3 regions of the Streptomyces sp. NPDC050856 genome follow, and region 2 is predicted to be linked to each of the others. Evidence: riboswitches for the same ligand, from Rfam matches in the RefSeq annotation. Region 2 holds a riboswitch; each other region holds the start of a gene.
The links. Region 2 has a riboswitch for thiamine pyrophosphate ahead of thiC (phosphomethylpyrimidine synthase ThiC). Riboswitches for the same ligand answer to the same signal wherever they lie in the genome.

Region 1 (4,952 bases), on a different contig from region 2:
CGCTCCGGGTCCAGCACCGCCCGTCCCTCCACCGGGGACGACGCCTCGGCGAAGTGCCGGCGCGGGATGCGGCCCGCCCGGCGGGCCAGCCGGCCGGCCTCGACCGCGTGCCGCATCGCCTCAGCCATCAGCACCGGCTCCTGCGCCCGGGTGACCGCCGAGGCCAGCATCACCGCCGCGCACCCCAGCTCCATGGCCAGCGCCGCGTCGGACGCCGTCCCGGCGCCCGCGTCCAGGATCACCGGCACGCTCGCCCGCTCCACGATCAGCTGGAAGTTGTGCGGGTTGCGGATGCCCAGTCCGGACCCGATCGGCGAGCCCAGCGGCATGACCGCCGCGCACCCGGCGTCCTCCAGCTTCCGTGCCAGGACCGGGTCGTCGTTGGTGTACGGCAGCACGGTGAAGCCGTCGTCGACCAGGGTCTCGGCCGCGTCGAGCAGTTCGACCGGGTCCGGCAGGAGCGTGCGCTCGTCGGCGACGACCTCCAGCTTGATCCAGTCCGTACCCAGTGCCTCCCGCGCCAGGCGGGCGGTCAGCACCGCCTCGCCCGCGGTGAAGCAGCCGGCCGTGTTCGGCAGCACGCGGACGCCCAGCCGGTCCAGCACGGACAGCACCGAGCCTTGGACGGTCGGGTCGAGGCGGCGCATCGCCACGGTCGTCAGCTCGGTGCCGCTGGCGACGAGCGAGCGTTCCAGCACGTCGAGGCTGGGAGCTCCGCCCGTACCCATGATCAGCCGGGAGTCGAAGGTGGTCCCGGCGATGGTGAGACGGTCGTCGGCCACGGCTCAGCCCCCCTGGACCGCGGTGAGCACCTCGACCCGGTCGCCGTCACCGAGCAGCGTCCCGGCCCACTGGCCGCGCGGGACCACCGTCTCGTTGACGGCGGCGGCGACACCGGACGGCGCGGCGGTGAGGGTGGCGACCAGGGCGTCCAGGGTGACGGGCGCGGCGAGCTGCCGCGTCTCGCCGTTCACGGAGACGTTCATGACACTCCTGCGGGAGAGGAAGCGGGAGAAACGGGGGAGGAGGCGGGGGAAGGGACGGCGGCGGAGGTGAAGCGGGCCGGGCTGAACGCCCGGGCCTCCTCCGGCAGCTCGCCGGTGACCAGCAGTTCGGCCATGACGTCACCGGTGACGGGCGTCAGGAGCACCCCGTTGCGGTAATGGCCGGTCGCCAGGTGCAGCCCGGGCAGCGCGGACGGCCCCAGCAGCGGCGCGTTGTCGGGCGACCCGGGCCGCAGCCCCGCGCGGGTCTCGGTCAGCGGCAGCTCGGTGATGCCGGGCACCAGCTCATGGGCGTCGCGCAGCAGCTCGTACACCCCGCCGGCGGTGACCGTGGTGTCCCAGCCCAGCTCCTCGCTGGTGGCGCCCACGACCAGCTCGCCGTTCTCACGCGGCACCAGGTAGACGTGGCTGCCCCGGACGACGGCCCGGACGGTACGGCTCAGGAAGGGCGCGCGGAGGCGCGGCACCGTCAGCCGCAGCACCTGCCCCTTGACGGGCCGCACCGGCGGCAGCGCGCCGTCCGGGACGCCGCCGAGCCGACCGCTCAGGCTGCCCGCGGCGAGCACCACCTGGTCGGCGTGGAGCGCCGTGCCGTCCGCGAGCACCGCCCCCGCGGCCCGGTCCCGTACCACCGACAGCCGGTCCGCCCAGGCGCGCCGGAAGACCACACCGGCCCGCTCACAGGCCGTGACCAGGGCCGCCGCCAGCCGCCTGGGGTCCACCTGGTGATCGCCGTCCACCCGCAGCCCGCCGCGCACCCCGGGCGCCAGCATGGGTTCCAGCCGCCGGCACTCGCGGCCGGTCAGCCACTGTGAGTCCAGCCCTGAGCGCTGTTGCAGGGCGTGGAGTTCCCGCAGGTGGGCGCGGTCGTCGGCGTCCAGGGCGACGGCGAGCGTGCCGCACGCCCGGTAGCCGACGTCCAGCCCGGTGGCCTCCCGGAGCCCGGCGGCGAAGTCCGGGTAGCGGCGGGCGGAGGACAGGTTGAGCCCGAGCAGCGTCTGCTCGCCGTAGTGGAGCTCGGTGACCGCGGCGAGCATGCCGGCCGCCACCCGCGCGGCCCCGCCGCCCGGCTCGGGGTCGGCGACGGCGACCCGCAGCCCGCGCTGCGCCGCCCGCCAGGCCGTCACCAGGCCGATGATCCCGCCCCCGATGACGAGGACATCCGATCCTGTACGTGGATGCATGGGCGTCCAGCCCCTCCCTTCGCCGGCATGACCCGGATCAGGTTCGTACGGTCGGAGGCCGGCCAGCCTCCCTCTCAGCCCGGTGCGTCCGGGCTCCCGCGAGTGCTCTGCGGTGGCCAGACTAACCGACCCCCCACCACGCGGTAAGGGAGGCTTCACGGGTGGGGCGCGCGGCGGACGATCGGCTTCCTGACATCGCGTCACCTGCGTAAGGTGGCCGGGTGAGCGAGGAGCGGAACCAGCAGCAGCGGCGCGTCGTCATCGCCGGGGCGGGCATGGCGGGCGTGCAGACCGCCGTGGCCCTCCGGGAACAGGGCTTCACCGGCCCGGTGCTCCTGATCGGCGCGGAGCCGCACCAGCCCTACGACCGGCCACCGCTGTCCAAGGCGGTCCTGCTGGGTACGGCCGAGGGCTCGGCCTTCGACATCGACTTCGAGTCGCTCGACGTCGAGCTGCGCCTCGGGGTCGAGGTCACCGGCGTACGCGCCGAGGAGCACGAGGTGGACACCGGGGACGGGCCCGTCCCCTACGACGTCCTGGTCGTCGCCACCGGCGCCCGGCCCGTCGCGCTGCCCGGCTCCGACGGCGTGCCCGGGGTCCACCTGCTGCGCACCCTGGACGACGCCGAGCGGCTCCGGCCGGTCCTGGCGGAGCGGCACGACATCGTGGTGGTCGGCGCCGGCTGGATCGGCGCCGAGTTCACCACCGCCGCCCGGGAGGCGGGGTGCGCGGTGACCGTGGTGGAGGCCGCCGACCTGCCGCTGGCCGGTGCCCTGCCCGCCGAGGTCGCCGCCCCGATGGCCGAGTGGTACCAGGAGAGCGGTGCCCAGCTCCTCACCCGCGCGCGGGTGGGCCACCTCGAACCGGGCGAGGTCGCCCTGGAGGACGGCCGGCTGCTGCCCGCCGACGCGGTGGTCGTCGGCATCGGAGCCAGGCCCGCCACCGACTGGCTGGCGGGGTCCGGCATCGAGCTGGGCTCGGACGGCGCGGTCACCGCCGACGAGCACCTGCGCACCTCGGTCCCCGATGTGTACGCCGTCGGCGACTGCGCCTCCTTCCCCTCCGCCCGGTACGGCGAGCGGCTGCTGGTGCACCACTGGGACAACGCCCTGCAGGGCCCGCGCACGGTCGCCGCAGGCATCGCGGGCGGGGCCCCGAGGCCCTATGACCCGGTGCCGTACTTCTGGTCCGAGCAGTTCGGCCGGTTCGTCCAGTACGCGGGGCACCACGCCGCGGCCGACACCCTGGTCCGGCGCGGCGACCCGGCCGGGGCCGCCTGGTCGGTGGCGTGGCTGCGCGAGGGCGCCCTGGTGGCGCTGCTCGCGGTGGGCCGCCCGCGCGACCTCGCGCAGGGGCGCAAGCTCATCGAGGCGGGCACGCCGCTGGACCCGGAGCGCGTCGCCGACCCCGCCGTACCGCTGAAAGGCGCCGTGCCGGCCTAGCCCGGCTACCGGCTGTCAGCGCGGGATGGCACGCTTGTCCCGTGACCGAGATTGACGCAAAGATCGATGCTCTCGTCCCCGCCTGGCTGCACCTCCCCGACATCGCCGAGATGCTCGGTATCGAGGTGACGCGTGTGCGGCAGCTGGTCAAGGAGGGCCAGCTGATCGCCGTGCGCCGCGGCGAGAACAGGACGCTCCAGGTGCCCGCCGCCTTCATCGGGGACGGCAAGGTCGTCAAGGGCCTGGCCGGGACCCTGACGCTCCTGAGGGACGACGGCTTCACCGACGAAGAGATGCTGGAGTGGCTCTTCACTCCCGACCCGACCCTGCCGGGCACGCCCGTGCAGGCGCTCAGCGAGAACCGCGGCACGGAGGTGAAGCGCCGCGCCCAGGCGCTCGCCGTCTGAGGCCCCGGCGCCCGGGCGCGCCGACGCACTGAAGACCGCCGACCACCACGCGGTGTGCGGCAGGACGCCGACCGCCGCGGTGTGCGGCGGAACACCGACACCAGGCGGTGCGCGGGCCGGGGGCGGGTGCGCCCGCCCGGCCGGTCCGCGCGCCGCCGCACCACGGGGGGAACACCTCATGTCCACCGCACATCCGCTCCTGTCCGACGCCCGGCTCTACCTGTGCACGGACGCCCGCAAGCGGCAGGGGGACCTGCCCGGGTTCCTCGACGCCGTTCTCGCTTCCGGCGTGGACATCGTGCAGCTCCGCGACAAGGGCATGGAGGCGGGCGAGGAGCTGGAGCACCTCGCGGTGTTCGCGGACGCCTGCCGCCGCCACGGCAAGCTGCTCGCCGTCAACGACCGGGCCGACGTGGCGCACGCCATCGGCTCGGACGTGCTGCACCTCGGCCAGGGGGACCTGCCGGTGCCGGCCGCCCGCGCGATCCTCGGTGACCAGGTGCTGGTGGGCCGCTCCACGCACGCCGAGGCGGAGGTGGACGCGGCGGTCGCCGAGCCGTGCGTCGACTACTTCTGCACCGGGCCCTGCTGGCCCACGCCCACCAAGCCGGGGCGGTACGCCCCCGGCCTCGGCCTGGTCCGGTACGCCGCGTCCCTGGCCCAGGACCGGCCCTGGTTCGCGATCGGCGGTATCGACGCCGGCAACCTCGACGAGGTGCTGGACGCCGGCGCCCGCCGGGTCGTCGTCGTCCGGGCGATCACGGAGGCCGACGACCCGGCCGCCGCCACGGCGGAGCTGAGCCGGCGCGTCCGCGAGCGTCCGTGAGGGACCGCGCGCGCCCGTACTGTCCACGACTGTCCGAGGGGTGGACAACAAGCCGACAAAAGCGAGCGAATCGCCCTGCTCCGGTTGGG
Region 2 (4,952 bases):
TCTGCAGTTCCTGCGGGAGCGGAACATGTCGGTGGGCCTGTACGCGCTCGACGCCGGTGAGCTCGACCCCCAGCGGCCGCACAACGAGGACGAGGTGTACGTCGTGGTCAGCGGCCGGGCGTCGGTCACGGTGGGTCTGGAGACGACGCAGGTGGGCCGGGGCAGCGTGGTGTACGTACCGGCGGGCGTGGCGCACAAGTTCCACCACATCACCGAGGACCTGCGGGTGCTGGTGGTCTTCTCTCCTCCGGAGAGCTGACCGGGGGCCCGGGCTTCCCTAGGGGGCGGATCAGGGGAGAGCAAGGGCCGCGGGCCCCCCGCCGACCACCCCCGCGCCCCTAGCATCGAAGGCGTTCACCCATGGACGAGGCCCGGCGTGGCGCACAGAGACGAGGCAGGGACGATGGCAGTGAAGGAGCTTCTCGCGGGGTTGCCGTGGTGGGTCAAGTGGGTCGCCATACCCCTGATCGCGGTGCTGGTCTTCGGTGGCCTGATCGCATCGGTCGTCAGTGCGCTGATCGGTTTCCTGTTCAAGGCTCTGGTGTTCGTGGCGCTGGTGGCCGGACTCATCTACGTCGTCCGGAAGTTCACCGGCGCGTCCTCGTCCAAGAGCGACTGGTGACACCCGCCGGCGTCCGTTAGCCCGGCCGGGGGAACCCCCGACGGAAAGCACACCCCGAATGGCGGCTGCCATTAGAGTGGCAGACCTTCCGCGCGCCCTTGCCGCCAAGGGCTGACGACACGCCCCACCAGCGGTTCTGTACGACTGTTGGAGGGGGCGTCACCGCCTGGGGGTGACCTTTGGCCACAGCTACCCACTCCACCGCTCCGACCCTGATTGGCTCCGTGCAGCGGGCGTTGAGACTGCTGGAGGCGGTGGGCTCGCACGCCGACGGCGCTCCGGCCAAGCAGCTCGCGCGTGAGGCGGGGCTGCCGCTGTCCACCACGTACCACCTGCTGCGCACCCTGGCGCACGAGGGATATCTGCGGCGGGAGAGCGGTGTGTTCGTCCTGGGGGACGCGGCTGGGCGGCTGATGGGTGTCGGAGCTGTGCAGAATCGTCGCAGCAAGATCGAGGACTCGCTGGCGCGCTGGCGGGACGCCATCGGCGTGCCCGTCTACTTCGCGCTCTACCGCGAGGGGGAGATCGAGGTCGTCGCCGTCTCCGACACCCCCACCGCCCCCGCCGTCGATGAATGGGCCGACTTCCGCGAGACCGGACATGCCCACGCGATCGGCCAGTGCCTGCTGAGTCAGCTCGACGACAGGTCCCGGCAGGACTACCTGGACCGCCATCCGGTGCGGCCCGTCACCCCGTACACCGTGCCGGACCGCCGGGCGCTGCTGGAGCGGCTGGGCTCGGTGGAGCGGATGCGGCCGCTGGTCGAGCGGCAGGAGTACGCGCTGGGCACCGTCTGTGCGGCGGTGCCCATCACGGTCGGGTCCGCCGCCGCCACGATGGCCATCTCCCTGCCGCTGCACCAGGAGGAACGGCTGGGGCCGGCGATCGACCGGCTGCGTACCGAGATCGGCTGCCTGGTGAGTTCCTTCGCTTTCTCTATCAGTATCTGAAAAATCACTCCTTGTGATCTGTTAGCGCGACGAGGACGATGTCGTCAAGAGGGCCAGGAGGATCATTCCTGGCCGTTTTCATCTACTGCGGGGTACAAGATGCGCGAGTCGGTTCAGGCCGAGATCCTGATGAGCTTCGTCGTCTCCGAGGAGCTCTCCTTCAGGATCCCGGTCGAGCTGGGGTACGAGACAGCGGATCCGTTCGCGGTCCGGATGACGTTCCACCTGCCCGGCGACGCCCCTGTGACCTGGACCTTCGGTCGTGAGCTGCTGGCGGACGGGATCCAAGCGCCCAGTGGCGAGGGCGATGTGCGCATCACGCCGTCCGGTGAGGGGGAGCACGCGGACGTCAGCATCCGCCTCCAGGTCGCCGGTGAACGCGCGCTGTTCCGCGCGACAGCGCACACCCTGGTGGCCTTCCTCGACCGGACCGACAGACTGGTGCCCTTGGGCAAGGAGTGCACGCTGGGCGACTTCGAGTGCAGCCTGGAAGAGGCGCTCGGCCGGATCCTGGCCGGCTGATCCCCGCCGCCCCTTCCCCAGGCCCCTCCGCCCCGGGTGCTGCGGCCGAAGCCCCTGGCCCACGACGTCTCTCGACCGAGGACCTCCGACCGAAACGCCTCGACCGAAGACCCTGGATCGAAGCCCTGGATCGAAGCCCTTCGGGCAGGGTCACTCCGCCACGGCGGCTTCGGCCGCGGAACGTCCCCGGCCGTCACTTCTTGCGGCGCCGGCCCCGGCCGCCGCGCGACGCCGGACCGGAGGCCCCGGCCGGCGACGGCCGGTCGGCGGAGACCACCAGGGCGGCCAGGGCCGTGGTCACCGGCACCGAGGCGACCAGCCCGATCGAACCGACCAGGGTCCGGACGATCTCCTCCGCCACCAGCTCGCTGTTGGCCACCGTCCCCACGCTGCTCTGGGCGATCGAGAAGAGCAGCAGCAGCGGAAGCGCCGCGCCCGCGTACGCCAGCACCAGGGTGTTGACCACCGAGGCGATGTGGTCCCGGCCGATCCGGATCCCCGCCCGGTACAGGGCGCGCGGTCCCATCTTCGGGTCGGCCTGGTGCAGTTCCCACACCGCCGAGGTCTGGGTGACCGTCACGTCGTCCAGCACGCCGAGCGAACCGATGATGACACCGGCCAGCAGCAGTCCCGACATGTCGATGTCGGGGTAGAGGCCATGGATCAGCCCGGTGTTGTCGTCGGTGTTGCCGGTCAGCGACGCCCAGCCGATGAAGAGCGAGCCCAGCAGCCCGATCAGCAGCAGCGAGATCAGCGTGCCGAGCACCGCGACCGAGGTGCGGGCGGTCAGGCCATGGCAGCTGTAGAGCGCGATCAGCATGATGGCGCTGGCCCCGATGACCGCCACGACCAGGGGATTGGAACCCTGGAGGATGGCCGGCAGGATGAAGAGGGTCAGGACGGCGAAGCTCACGGCGAGCGCCACCAGCGCCATCACCCCACGCATCCGGCCGACCGCCACCACCGCCAGCGCGAAGACGGCCGCGAGCAGCCCCATCGGCACCTTGCGGTCGACATCGGTGACCGAGTACTGGAGATCACGGGGAGCGTCGGGGGCGTACGCCACCACCACGCCCTGCCCCTCGGACAGCTGCCGGGGCGCGTCCGGCTGGACGACCTCGATGAAGGTGCGGCCCTTGTCCTTGCCGCTGGTGACCTCGACCGTCGCCTTCTTGCACAGGCCCTGCTGGGCGTTGACCGCCTCCCGTCCCTGGGGTGTCGTGGTGTCACCGGTGGGCGGGACCTGGGCGGCGTTCACGTCCTTGCAGTCCACCTTGTCGACGCGGACGACCTCGCCCTGCTCGGTCTGCCGGTCGAAGCCGACGCCGGTGCGCTCGTGCGCCGGTGCGCCGCCCGGCCACAGGACGGCGAGACCGACCAGTACCGCCGTGGCGAAGGGGATCAGCACCGCCGCGATCACCTTGCGCAGGTGCTGGGAGACGGGTGCGGCAGGCCCATGACTGTGGCTGTGGGCGTGGAGATGTCCGTCGGGCTCGGGGGTCTGATGGGAGGAAGTCACCGACCGATCATCGCAAGAACGGCGGGGGGCCTCTGTTCAGCGTGGCCGCCAGGACGCTAGCGTGGTGGCACTTTGCACACGCGGGAGCTCGGAGCACCGGGCTGAGAGGGCGCTGACCTCCGTACATCCGTACGGAAGCAGCTGCGCCGACCGCCGAACCTGTTACCGGGTAATGCCGGCGTAGGGAGTAGGTCACGATGACCGTATCGGACGCACGCACGCCTGCCTCGAACCAGAACGACGAGGCCGGGAAGTCCATCGGATGGCACAAGGGATACGTCGAGGGCTCCCGCCCCGACATCCGGGTGCCGGTCCGCAAGGTGCACCTCACCAATGGCAAGGACGTGACGCTGTACGACACCTCGGGCCCGTACACCGACCCGGCCGTCGACACCGATGTACGCCGGGGTCTGCCGCCGCTGCGGGAGAACTGGATCATCGGCCGGGGCGACACCGAGGAGTACGCCGGCCGCCCGGTCCGCCCCGAGGACGACGGACTCAAGCACACCTCGCCGCGCGGCGGGCTGCGCAACCTCGACGCGGTGTTCCCCGGACGGCCGCGCCAGCCGCGCCGGGGCCGGGACGGGCAGGCGGTGACACAGCTCGCGTACGCCCGCCGGGGCGAGATCACCCCGGAGATGGAGTACGTCGCGATCCGCGAGAACGTCTCGCCCGAGGTCGTGCGGGAGGAGATCGCCGCCGGGCGGGCCGTGCTCCCGGCCAATGTCAACCACCCGGAGATCGAGCCGATGATCATCGGCAAGCGGTTCCTGGTGAAGGTCAACGCCAACATCGGAAACTCCGCTGTCACCTCCTCCATCGAGGAGGAGGTGGAGAAGATGACCTGGGCGACGCGCTGGGGCGCGGACACGGTCATGGACCTCTCGACCGGCCGCAACATCCACACCACCCGTGAGTGGGTGCTGCGCAACTCCCCCGTCCCGATCGGGACGGTGCCGCTGTACCAGGCCCTGGAGAAGGTCGACGGCAAGGCCGAGGAACTGACCTGGGAGATCTACAAGGACACCGTCATCGAGCAGGCCGAACAGGGCGTCGACTACATGACGGTGCACGCCGGGGTGCTGCTGCGGTACGTGCCGCTGACCGCGCGCCGCAAGACCGGCATCGTCTCGCGCGGTGGCTCGATCATGGCCGCGTGGTGCCTGGCGCACCACAGGGAGTCGTTCCTGTACGAGAACTTCGAGGAGCTCTGCGAGATCCTCGCCGCGTACGACGTGACGTACTCCCTCGGTGACGGACTGCGGCCCGGCTCCATCGCGGACGCCAACGACGAGGCGCAGTTCGCCGAGCTGCGCACGCTCGGTGAGCTCAACCGGAT
Region 3 (4,952 bases), on a different contig from region 2:
TGGCCGAGCGCACGTCCATCAAGGCCCCGCTGGTGCCGGTCGCGCTCGGCGGCGCGGCGATGGTGGTGGCCGGCTATGTGCGGGGTGCCGAGGGTGCCTGGGTCGCCATGGCGCTCACCGCGCTCGCGGTGCTGGTGTGGCGGATGGCCGAACCGCCCGAGGGCTACCTCAGGGACGTCACGGCCGGTGTGTTCGCCGCGTTCTACGTGCCGTTCCTGGCGACCTTCGTGGCGCTGATGCTCGCCGCCGAGGACGGGCCCCAGCGGGTGCTCGCCTTCCTGCTGCTGACCGTGGTGAGCGACACCGGCGCGTACGCGGTCGGCTGGCGGTTCGGCAGGCGCAAGCTGGCCCCGCGCATCAGCCCCGGCAAGACCCGTGAGGGCCTGGTCGGGGCGGTGACCTTCGCCATGGCCGCCGGTGCGCTGTGCATGGAGTTCCTGATCCACGGCGGTGCGTGGTGGCAGGGCCTGCTGCTGGGACTCGCGGTCGCGGCCAGCGCGACGCTCGGCGACCTCGGCGAGTCGATGATCAAGCGTGACCTGGGCATCAAGGACATGGGCACGCTGCTGCCCGGCCACGGCGGCATCATGGACCGGCTGGACTCCCTGCTGCCCACGGCACCGGTGGTGTGGCTGCTGCTGGTGGTGTTCGTGGGGGCGGGCTGAGCCGCGACCGGCGGCCGTGAGGTCCGTCGTCGGAACAGGCTGAGCCGCGAGGCGGTTACCCTGGAAGGGCTCGTCGCATATGAGGCATGTATGAGCGGCGGGCCCTTTCGGCCCCGCGTCTGCGGGGGTGATCCTGTGAGGTCTCCTGGCTCCGGCAGTGCCCTGCCGTCGGCTCCGCGCTCAGCGGGGGCAGCCCGGCCTCGTCTTTTCTGAGGAGTTACAGCTCATGGCACCCCCCGCTCCGGGAGAACTTACCTTCGTCGCGCCGCGCGGAGCCAAGAAGCCGCCCCGGCACCTCGCCGACCTGACGCCCGCCGAGCGCAAGGAGGCGGTGGCCGCGATCGGCGAGAAGCCGTTCCGCGCCAAGCAGCTCTCGCAGCACTACTTCTCGCGGTACGCCCACGACCCGGCCCAGTGGACCGACATTCCGGCCGCCTCGCGCGAGAGGCTCGCCGGCGAGCTGCTGCCCGACCTCATGTCCGTCGTCCGGCACATCTCCTGTGACGACGACACCACCCGCAAGACCCTGTGGCGCCTGCACGACGGCACGCTGGTCGAGTCCGTGCTGATGCGCTACCCGGACCGCGTGACGATGTGCATCTCGTCGCAGGCCGGCTGCGGCATGAACTGCCCCTTCTGCGCCACCGGCCAGGCGGGCCTGGACCGCAACCTGTCGACCGCCGAGATCGTGCACCAGATCGTGGACGGCATGCGCGCCCTGCGCGACGGCGAGGTCCCCGGGGGCCCGGCCCGGCTGTCCAACATCGTCTTCATGGGCATGGGCGAGCCGCTCGCCAACTACAAGCGGGTCGTCGGAGCCATCCGCCGGCTGACCGACCCCGAACCGGACGGGCTCGGGCTCTCCCAGCGCGGCATCACCGTCTCCACCGTGGGCCTGGTCCCGGCCATGCTGCGGTTCGCCGACGAGGGCTTCAAGTGCCGTCTCGCCGTCTCGCTGCACGCGCCGGACGACGAGCTGCGCGACACCCTCGTCCCGGTCAACACGCGCTGGAAGGTGCGGGAGGTGCTGGACGCCGCCTGGGAGTACGCGGAGAAGTCCGGCCGCCGCGTCTCCATCGAGTACGCGCTCATCCGGGACATCAACGACCAGGCATGGCGCGGTGACCTGCTGGGCCGGCTGCTCAAGGGCAAGCGGGTGCATGTCAACCTGATCCCGCTCAACCCGACGCCGGGCTCCAAGTGGACCGCGTCGCGGCCGGAGGACGAGAAGGCGTTCGTCGAGGCGATCGCCGCCCACGGCGTACCGGTCACCGTGCGTGACACGCGCGGGCAGGAGATCGACGGCGCCTGTGGACAGCTGGCCGCCGCCGAGCGGTGAGCTTGTAGTCTTGGCTCGAGAACATCTTCATATTCCGACAGGGGAGCGCCACAGCGCTGAGAGTGCGGCACACGCCTGGGGAACCAGCGCGGGTGGCCGCAGACCCTCTGAACCTCGCCCAGGTCATTCTGGGTAGGAAGTTCGGTCGTTACTCGAGCTGTTGCGCCCTGCCCGCCGGAGACCCGGCGGGCAGGGCCGCGTCTTCTCCTGGCATACCCAGGAGGAATCTCAGTGAGCACCACCAGGAAGATCACGGTCGGCGCGCTGGCGGCCGCGCTGGGCGTCACCGCGCTCACCGCCTGCGGCGGCGGGTCCGGCGAGACCTCCGGCGACGGCGGCACGGGCTCGAAGACCGTCACGCTCGTCAGCCACGACTCCTTCAACGCCTCCCCGGCGGTCCTGAAGGAGTTCACGAAGCGGACCGGGTACACCGTCAAGGTCCTCAAGAGCGGTGACGCGGGCGAGGCCGTCAACAAGGCCGTCCTCACCAAGGGCGCCCCGCAGGGCGACGTCTTCTTCGGCGTCGACAACACCCTGCTCTCCCGGGCCCTCGACCACGGGCTCTTCGAGCCGTACGAGGCCAAGGGCCTGGACCGGATCCCCGAGGCCGTGCAGCTGGACAAGGACGAGCACCGGGTCACGCCCGTCGACACCGGCGAGATCTGCGTCAACTACGACAAGAAGTACTTCGCCGACAGGAAGCTGGCGCCGCCCAGCACCTTCGACGACCTCGCCGAGCCCGCCTACAAGGACCTGCTGGTGGTGGAGAACCCCGAGCGGTCCTCGCCCGGGCTCGGATTCCTGCTCGGCACGGCCGCCGAGTACGGGGACGAGGGCTGGCCGGACTACTGGAAGAAGCTCAAGGCCAACGGCGTCAAGGTGGTCGACAGCTGGGAGCTCGCCTACAACCAGGAGTTCTCCGGCTCGGCCGGCGGCAAGCAGGCCAAGGGCGACCGGCCGCTCGTCGTGTCCTACGCCTCCAGCCCGCCGGTGGAGGTGCTGTACGCCGAGCCGCGGCCCGCGCAGGCGCCGACCGGCGTGGCCACCGGCACCTGCTTCCGGCAGACCGAGTTCGCGGGGCTGCTGGCCGGCGCGAGGAACGAGGCCGGAGGCAAGGCGCTGATCGACTTCCTGATCAGCAGGACCTTCCAGGAGGACCTGCCGCTGCAGATGTTCGTGAACCCGGTCGCCAAGGACGCGAAGCTGCCCGAGCTGTTCACCGAGCACGGGGCCAGGATCGACAAGCCGCACACGGTCGCTCCCGACAGGATCGCCGAGAACCGCGAACAGTGGATCAAGACGTGGTCCTCGCTCGTGCTCAAGTGAGGGCCGGCGCGCGCGCGGCCGTCAGGGACGGAGCGGTACGTGGCGGGCTGCTGGCCCTGCCCGTCGTGTTCTTCGCCTTGTTCTTCGCCTACCCCGTCACCGCCATCGTCGGACGCGGGCTTCGGACCGAGGACGGCGGCTGGCGGTTCGGGCGGCTCGGTGAGGTGCTGAGCCGCCCGGACATCCTGGACGTGCTGTGGTTCACCACCTGGCAGGCCCTCGCCTCCACCGCGCTGACCCTGCTGCTCGCCCTGCCCGGCGCCTATGTCTTCGCCCGCCTCGACTTCCCCGGCAAGCAGCTGCTGCGGGCCGTGGTCACCGTGCCGTTCGTGCTGCCGACCGTGGTCGTCGGGACGGCCTTCCTGGCCGTGGTCGGGCGGGGCGGGCTGACCGACGGGCTGTGGGGCGTGCGGCTCGACACCACGGTGTGGGCGATCCTCCTCGCGCACGTCTTCTTCAACTACGCGGTGGTCGTGCGGACGGTGGGCGGCCTGTGGTCCCAGCTCGACCCGCGCCAGGAGGAGGCCGCCCGGGTGCTGGGCGCCTCCCGCTTCGGCGCGTGGCGGCGCGTCACCCTGCCCGCGCTCGGGCCCGCCGTGGCGGCGGCCGCGCTGATGGTCTTCCTCTTCACGTACACCTCCTTCGGCGTCGTACAGATCCTCGGCGGGCCCGCCTACGCCACGCTGGAGGCGGAGATCTACCGGCAGACCGCGCAGCTGCTCGACCTGCCCACGGCGGCGGTGCTGACACTGGTGCAGTTCGTGGCGGTGGGCGCCGTCCTCGCGGTCCACGCCTGGACGGTACGCAGGCGGGAGACCGCGCTGAGGCTGGTGGACGCGGCGCGTACCGCCCGCCGGCCGCGCGGAGCGGGGCAGTGGACACTGCTCGCCGGCGTGCTGACGACCGTCCTGCTGCTGCTCCTGCTGCCGCTCGGGGTGCTGGTCGCGCGCTCCTTCGGCGGTGGCCTCGGCCACTACCGGGCGCTGCGGGACGTGGACGCCAGTGGCGGCACCTTCCTGGTGCCCCCGTTGGAGGCGATCGGCAACTCGCTCCAGTACGCGCTCGCCGCGACCGCCATCGCGCTGGTGGTCGGCGGACTGGCCGCCGCCGCGGTGACCCGGCGGCGGGCCGGGCGGCTGGTGCGGGGCTTCGACGCGCTGCTGATGCTCCCCCTCGGGGTCTCGGCGGTGACCGTCGGCTTCGGCTTCCTGATCACCCTGGACGAACCGCCGCTGGACCTGCGCTCCTCGTGGATCCTGGTGCCGCTGGCCCAGGCCCTGGTCGGTGTCCCCTTCGTCGTGCGGACCATGCTGCCCGTGCTGCGCGCGGTGGACGACCGGCTGCGTGAGGCCGCCGCCGTGCTCGGCGCCTCACCGCTGCGGGTGTGGCGCGAGGTGGACCTGCCGCTGGTGCGGCGGGCGCTGCTGGTGGCGGCGGGGTTCGCGTTCGCCGTGTCCCTGGGGGAGTTCGGGGCGACCGTGTTCATCGCGCGGCCCGACAACCCGACCCTGCCGGTCGCCGTGGCACGCCTGCTCGGGCGGCCCGGTGAGCTCAACTACGGGCAGGCCATGGCCCTGTCCACGATCCTGATGGTGGTGTGCGCGGTGGCGCTGCTGCTCCTG

Region 1: another riboswitch for thiamine pyrophosphate. It lies ahead of thiO (glycine oxidase ThiO); the one in region 2 lies ahead of thiC (phosphomethylpyrimidine synthase ThiC).
Region 3: another riboswitch for thiamine pyrophosphate. It lies ahead of AB0H53_RS08540 (thiamine ABC transporter substrate-binding protein); the one in region 2 lies ahead of thiC (phosphomethylpyrimidine synthase ThiC).

The regions. Positions count from the first base shown of each region.
Region 1 covers NZ_JBFAGV010000017.1:94,063-99,014, forward strand. Annotated here, with positions in the region: gene AB0H53_RS17640 (thiazole synthase) at 1-782, opposite strand, end outside; gene thiS (sulfur carrier protein ThiS) at 786-986, opposite strand; gene thiO (glycine oxidase ThiO) at 983-2,188, opposite strand; TPP riboswitch at 2,186-2,298, opposite strand; gene AB0H53_RS17655 (FAD-dependent oxidoreductase) at 2,410-3,630, shown strand; gene AB0H53_RS17660 (Rv2175c family DNA-binding protein) at 3,672-4,037, shown strand; gene thiE (thiamine phosphate synthase) at 4,216-4,863, shown strand.
Region 2 covers NZ_JBFAGV010000003.1:118,150-123,101, reverse strand. Annotated here, with positions in the region: gene AB0H53_RS03945 (cupin domain-containing protein) at 1-259, shown strand, start outside; gene AB0H53_RS03940 (DUF5326 family protein) at 410-622, shown strand; gene AB0H53_RS03935 (helix-turn-helix domain-containing protein) at 802-1,572, shown strand; gene AB0H53_RS03930 (SsgA family sporulation/cell division regulator) at 1,672-2,094, shown strand; gene AB0H53_RS03925 (YibE/F family protein) at 2,288-3,613, opposite strand; TPP riboswitch at 3,684-3,817, shown strand; gene thiC (phosphomethylpyrimidine synthase ThiC) at 3,811-4,952, shown strand, end outside.
Region 3 covers NZ_JBFAGV010000006.1:212,124-217,075, forward strand. Annotated here, with positions in the region: gene AB0H53_RS08530 (phosphatidate cytidylyltransferase) at 1-665, shown strand, start outside; gene rlmN (23S rRNA (adenine(2503)-C(2))-methyltransferase RlmN) at 892-2,004, shown strand; TPP riboswitch at 2,034-2,161, shown strand; gene AB0H53_RS08540 (thiamine ABC transporter substrate-binding protein) at 2,236-3,330, shown strand; gene AB0H53_RS08545 (iron ABC transporter permease) at 3,381-4,952, shown strand, end outside.